DNA from 2 places in the Ferrigenium sp. UT5 genome. Region 1 is predicted to be linked to the other one. Evidence: predicted binding sites of a transcription regulator. Region 1 holds the regulator's gene; the other holds the start of a gene.

The links. The regulator FNR, encoded in region 1, switches genes on or off when oxygen is low (the NO sensors DNR and NnrR bind a similar motif). The targets are predictions, from matches to a motif close to TTTGATNTANATCAAA.
Region 2: the regulator FNR is predicted to act here: its motif matches at 1,887-1,902, upstream of ACKTSJ_RS09245 (OmpW/AlkL family protein).

What each region holds. Positions count from the first base shown of each region.
Region 1 is NZ_BAAFRY010000009.1:6,502-9,919, reverse strand. It holds gene ccoS (cbb3-type cytochrome oxidase assembly protein CcoS) at 1-31, shown strand, start outside; gene ACKTSJ_RS04760 (hypothetical protein) at 21-698, opposite strand; gene ACKTSJ_RS04755 (hypothetical protein) at 704-1,207, opposite strand; gene fnr (fumarate/nitrate reduction transcriptional regulator Fnr) at 1,280-2,020, opposite strand; gene hemN (oxygen-independent coproporphyrinogen III oxidase) at 2,114-3,418, shown strand, end outside.
Region 2 is NZ_BAAFRY010000023.1:20,925-24,342, reverse strand. It holds gene ACKTSJ_RS09255 (thymidylate synthase) at 1-306, opposite strand, end outside; gene ACKTSJ_RS09250 (M17 family metallopeptidase) at 356-1,792, shown strand; gene ACKTSJ_RS09245 (OmpW/AlkL family protein) at 1,964-2,560, shown strand; gene groL (chaperonin GroEL) at 2,730-3,418, opposite strand, start outside.

The sequences.
Region 1 (3,418 bases):
ACCGGAGGCGGGCGAAAAGACTACCGAGTAACGATTTCGCCGTTTGCCAGCAACGGCTTGACCAGCTTGTCAAACTCGGTCGGTGGAACGTATTGTAGCAACGGTTTTTCTGACGCGCTCAACGTGATGTCCAGTCCGTTCTGCGGGTAGAGCCAGTGCATGGCGCCGCTTTTGTTTTCCCGGATGATCTGGTTCGGCTTGCCGAAGCGCTTGAGGAATAGCGCCTCATCAACCTGCACGCCCGGCAGGTAGGTCAGGCTGCTGATCGGGGTGGCCATGACCTGTGCCACATCGTCCGCCGTCAGGGTGATCTTCTTGCCGCTGCCCGTCCCCGCAATGCGCAGTCCGCGCTCGTACATTCTGCGAATATCCTCTGCCGCAATGTCCACCGTCACCACCACGCGCGAACGCAGCCCGGCGAGGTTGACCTGTTCGAAGAAGACTTCCGCCGTCAATTCTCCCGCCGGCGATTTGAACAGGCTCGGAACCGCCTGTTCCTTGAAGCGCTGTTCCGCTTCGGCCGGCGTCGAAACCCCCAGGGTCAGGCCGAAGACGTTGACCGAATCGGCGCTCGGATGTTCGATATGCCAGGGAAGATCGGTCTTGTCCGGGCGGTCGCCGGGGATGAGAAAAGCGCCCAGCAGAAGGGTGACGGAGATGAGGCCGACGCCCCAATAGATTTTGCTTTCAGTGGTCATCTTGGTTATACGGTGGTTTGTGGGGGAAGCGGTGCGCCTTTGGGCATTTTGCTGTGGCGCGCCTGATACATCGAGTCGTTGCCCAGCACGATCAGGATCAGCAAGGACACCATGAACGGCAGCAGCCCGACCCCGCCCAGCAGGGCAAGGGTGGCGATTTTCGACCAGCCCATCATCTTGGACAGCATGAGTCCGCCGCCGATTACGATACAGGTGATGACCAGCAGCCACATGAAGTGCTGGTTGCGTTTGTCGGCGACGACCCAGTGCGCCTTGACGAACGCGATTTCGTTGCCGGCGGCGATCTTTCTCGCCTTGATGGCGATATAGCCGGTGATGGCGAATGACAGGATCGGCACGATCAGCACCATCAGCGGGAAGGTGCTGAAAACCCCGAAAGTCGAGGCGAACACCAGGATGTGGTTGAACACCAGATTGATCAGGAAAATTTCATGCGGCCACTTGGCGCGCGTGATCTCGTCCGGGGTGGCGTTATAGGATCGTGTCATGGGGGTGTGACTCCGGGTGATTGGCGAAACGCGGGGCGCAGGATACCGATTCTGCGGCGGGAAGGGAATGGGTCAGGTCTTCCCCATCATTTCGCGCAAACGCGGCAAGGCGAGAATTTCGATGGAGCGCGCCTTGACGCGAATCAGACCGTCATCCTGAAAACGCGAGAAGGCGCGGCTGACCGTTTCCAGCTTCAGGCCGAGATAACTGCCGATGTCCAAGCGCGACATGCGCAGGGTGAGTTGCGTGGAGGACATGCCGTGGGCCGCATTGCGCTGGGACAGATTGAGGAGAAACGCGGCCAGGCGCTCTTCGGCGCGCATCGATCCCAACAACAGCATGATGCCCTGGTCGCGCACGATCTCGCGGCTCATGATTTTGTGCAGATGGCGCTGCAGGCTGGGGATCTCGCGGCCGAGTTCCTCCAGCTTGGAAAAAGGCAGCTCGCAGACTTCGCCGGTTTCCATCGCGACCGCCTCGCAGGTATGGATATCGGTACTGATCGCCTCCAGGCCAATGATTTCGCCCGGCATGACGAATCCGGTCACTTGTTCGCGCCCGTCTTCGTGCAGAATTCGGGTCTTGAAGGAACCGCTGCGGATCGCATACAGTGACTTGAAAGAGTCGCCGCTGCGATACAGATAGTCGCCGGAGGCGTAGTTGCGTTTGCGATGGCTCAGCAACTCCAGCCGGTGCATTTCAGCGTCCGACAGATCCACCGGCAGGCAAAGTTCGCGCAGATTACAACTGGAGCACGCCACCCTGAAGAGGGAGGCGGCTGGCGCAGCGGTCGTGATATCGTTCAAGGCCATATGGGTTCTGGGGTTGATTGGAATCATTTTGACATAAATCAAGCTGGTCCGGCAGTGCAATGGCATAGTGCGCGGGTATTCAAGGAGAGCAGGATGAACGAAACGAGCAAACATATCGAAGTCGATCTGGAGTTGATCCGCAGACTGGACAAGAACGGGCCGCGTTACACCTCGTATCCGACCGCAGATCGTTTCGTCGAAGCCTTCAATGCGGAAAGCTATGCGAACTGGGTGGCCAAGCGCGAGATTGGCGGGGTCAGCCGCCCGTTGTCGCTGTATATCCATATCCCTTTTTGCAATACCCTGTGCTTTTACTGTGCCTGCAACAAGGTCATCACCAAAGACCGCAGCAAATCGGCGGAATATGTGCGCTATCTGCTCAAGGAAATGGCCATGCAGGCCGCGTTGCTGGGGCCGCAGCAGGTCGTGGAGCAGTTGCACTTCGGTGGCGGCACCCCGACTTTTTTGAGCGACGACGAGCTGCGCCAGGTGATGGCGGCCATTCACAGCCATTTCAAACTCATCGACGACGGCGAGTATTCCATCGAGATCGATCCGCGCAAGGTGACCGACGACACCATTGCCCTGCTCGGGCAGCTCGGTTTCAATCGTATCAGTCTCGGGGTGCAGGACTTTGACGACACCGTGCAGCGGGCGGTGAACCGCATCCAGAGCGAAGAGGAGACGGTGCGCGTCATGCGCGCCGCGCGCGTCAACGGCTTCAAATCGATCAGCATCGACCTGATCTACGGGCTGCCGAAACAGACGCTGGAGGGGTTCGGCACCACGCTCGACCGCGTGATCGCTGCCGATCCGGATCGGCTGTCGATTTACAACTATGCGCACATGCCGACCGTATTCAAGCCGCAACGGCGGATCCACGAGGAGGACTTGCCCGCGCCGCAGGTCAAGCTGGACATCCTCAACATGGCGGTGAACAAACTGACGGGCGCCGGTTATGTTTATATCGGCATGGACCACTTTGCCAAGCCGGAAGACGAACTGGCGGTGGCGCAGCGGCAGGGTCGGCTGCACCGCAATTTCCAGGGGTATTCGACGCACTCGGATTGCGATCTGGTCGCGCTCGGCGTCAGTGCCATCGGCAAGATCGGGCCGACCTATAGCCAGAATTATCGCGACCTGGAAAACTACTATGACGCGCTGGAACGGAACGAACTGCCTATCATGCGCGGGTTGGAGCTGAATGCGGACGACCTGGTGCGGCGCGCGATCATCCAGGCCCTGATGTGTCACTTCGAGCTGTCCAAACAATCGTTCAACATTGCCTATCTGATCGATTTCGACCAGTACTTCGCCGCTGAAATGCCGGAACTGGAAGATTACGCGCGGGAAGGACTGCTTGAACTGTCGCCGCAGTGGATCACGGTGACCCCGAAG
Region 2 (3,418 bases), on a different contig from region 1:
CTGCCAAGAGCGCCATTGCTTGCCGTACACCGGGCCGAGATTGCCCTGTTCGTCCGCCCATTCGTCCCAAATTTTGACGCCGTTATCCTTGAGATATTTGATGTTGGTGCTGCCCTGCAGGAACCACAGCAGCTCATGGATGATGGATTTCAGGTGGCACTTCTTGGTGGTGACCAGCGGAAAACCTTCCTGCAAATTGAAGCGCATCTGGTAGCCGAACACGCTGGTGGTGCCGGTGCCGGTGCGGTCGGATTTCTTTGTCCCGTGCGTAAGGACGTGCTGCATCAGATCGAGATATTGGCGCATGGGGTAGCCCGTATAATCGCGGCGTTCATTGACTAAATTCGAGGCCGCAATGCTAGCACAACTGACCTATTCCCAGACCCAGCATGCCGGCGACCACCTGCTGGTGCTGTTGCCAAAAACCAAGACATTTCCCAAGGATGTCACGCACGGCGCGTTGCTCGCTGCCGTACTCAAGCGCCGCGACATGAAGGCCGATGCATTGGCAAAGTCGCCGGTTGCGGCGAACGCGGCGGATGGCACGCTGGTGGCTTGGGCGATGCTGGACTTTGACCAGGACACTTTCGTGTTGCAGACGCAAGTACGCAAAGCCTTGCAGTTGCTGCTGGAAGAACAACCGAAGGTTATCGCCATCGCGGTGAACGGCGATGCCGCGCAGCGCCAGCACATGGCGGAGCTCGCAGTGTACGGAGCGTGGGTGAACGGCGCGCTGCTGCCGGTGCGCAAGAAGAAGGATGAACGCAAGTCGTTGCAGAAAATCTTGCTGATTGGCGAGGTGGACAAAAAGCCGTTCGATGCCTTGCGCGCACAAGCGGCCGGCAACCTGCTGTGCCGCGAACTCACCGTGCTGCCGCCGAACGAATTGACGCCGGGCGCATACCGGCAACGGGTGAAAAAACTGGCAACAGAAAACAAGTGGCAGCACGAAGAATTCGACATGAAGGCGCTGCACAAGCTGGGTGCGGGTGCCTTCATCGCGGTGGCACAGGGCAGCTACAGCGACGATGCGGCCATCGTGCATCTTTCCTGCCGGCACCCGAAGGCGAAGCAAACGGTCGCGCTGGTCGGCAAGGGCATCTGCTTCGACACCGGCGGTCACAACCTCAAGCCGTCGCGCTCCATGTACAACATGCACACCGACATGAACGGCTCGGCGGTTGCGCTGGGTATCCTGCTGGCCGCGACCCAACAAAAATTGCCGTTGAACATCGACTGCTGGCTGGCCATCGCGCAGAACCATATCGGCCCCCACGCATTCAAGCAGAATGACATCGTCACGGCGCTGAACGGCACCACCATCGAGATCGTGCACACCGACGCCGAGGGCAGGATGGTGCTGGCCGACACGCTCACCCTCGCGTCGCGCGCCAAGCCTGATCTGATGCTGGATTTCGCCACGCTGACCGGCAGCATGAAGTCTGCGCTGGGACATCGCTATGCCGGGGTGCTGGGCAACCGTGCCGGGTTGTTGCAGCGTGCCGTGGAGGCGGGTCGGCAGACCGGTGAACGACTGTGTGCCTTTCCGCTGGATGAGGATTACGAAACTGAACTGGAATCCAAAGTCGCCGACATCAAGCAATGTTCGCCCGACGGCGAAGCCGACCACATCCTTGCCACGCGTTTCCTGTTGCGCTTCGTGGAACACGACACGCCGTGGCTGCACGTCGACTTGTCCGCCTGCCGCTGTCCGGGCGGGCTGGGCTCGGTCGGCACGGAAGTGACAGGCTTCGGCGTGGGCTGGGGACTGGCGATGCTGGCAGGGCGCTAAAATCCACCCCCAAACGGTGTGTTCCGGACGTCAATCGCCCCTGTGATGCACGCCTTGGTTGTGTCCTGGTGGTCTCTTGAAATTTTGCGATTTTTTTGATTTTTGTCAATTTAGCCAACACCCGCCCTCGTTAACATGCCGCCTCCGTTCAATCAAAAAAGGGAGAGAGTTATGCGTAATAAGGTTCTGGTTGCAATGCTGGCTACCGCAGGTCTGTTGTCGGCTCCGGTCGTACAGGCCGAAGAGGGCGTGTTCATGGTTCGCGCGCGCGCGCTGTATGTCGATTTCAGCAATGGTCAAAATAACTTGCCCATTAATGTCGAGGCGGACAATCGCTGGATTCCGGAAGTGGACTTCAGCTATTTCATTACCCCGAACATTGCCGCCGAACTGGTGCTGACGACCCCGCAAAGTGTCGATATCAAGAATGATGGAACCAAGCTGGGATCGGTTCGGGCCTTGCCGCCTTCGTTGCTCTTGCAGTACCACGTTACCGAGTTGGGGGCGTTCAAACCCTATGTTGGTCTGGGCCTGAATTACACCATTTTCAGCAGCCGCAACGTGGGCACAACGGCACGCGTGGACAGTTCCAGCCTGGGTCTGGCCGCTCAAGTCGGCGCTGACTACATGCTCGACAAAAACTGGGGGATCAACGCGGACCTCAAGTACATTCAGATGGATACCAAAGTCAAGGCGGGCGGAAGCTCGATCGGCACGCTTGATCTGAACCCGATCACGGTCGGCGCCGGCGTCACGTATCGGTTCTAAACCCGCACGCGCAAGTGCAATAAAATGGGCGCCCGCGGGCGCCCATTTTATTGGTCAGCAAGACCTGCGCACGATTCGGATGCATGGCACACGGGGCGATGTGCCTTTACGGCACATCAGGCACCCGCACACCGCGCAATCCCCTACTCGAATCGCGTCGCAGGTGCGATTACATCATGCCGCCCATACCTCCCATATCACCACCGCCCATACCGCCGGCTGGTTTTTCTTCTGGCAACTCGGCAACCATGCAAGCCGTGGTCAGCATCAGACCTGCGATGGATGCCGCATGTTGCAAGGCGGTCCGGGTCACCTTGGTGGGGTCAACCACACCCATCGCCATCATGTCGCCGTACTCGCTGCTGGCGGCGTTGTAGCCGAAGTTCCCCTTGTTTTCCAGCACTTTGTTGACGACTACAGAGGGCTCATCACCCGCGTTCGCCACGATGGCGCGCAATGGCGCTTCCATCGCGCGCAACACGATGGTGATGCCCGCGTCCTGGTCATGGTTGTCCCCCTTGAGGGTTGCAACCGCAATCTTGGCACGCAACAGCGCAACGCCGCCGCCCGCCACGATTCCCTCTTCAACGGCCGCACGAGTGGCATGCAAGGCATCGTCAACACGGTCTTTCTTCTCTTTCATCTCGACTTCGGTCGCCGCGCCCACCTTGATGACCGCAACGCCGCCCGCCAACTTGGCTTTGCGTTCCTGGAGCTTTTCCTTGTCGTAATCGCTGGTTGATTCTTCGATCTGCTTATTGATCTGGGTGATGCGCGACTGGATCAAATCTTCCTTGCCTGCGCCATCAACGATGATGGTGTTTTCCTTGCCAACTTCGATGCGCTTGGCTTGACCCA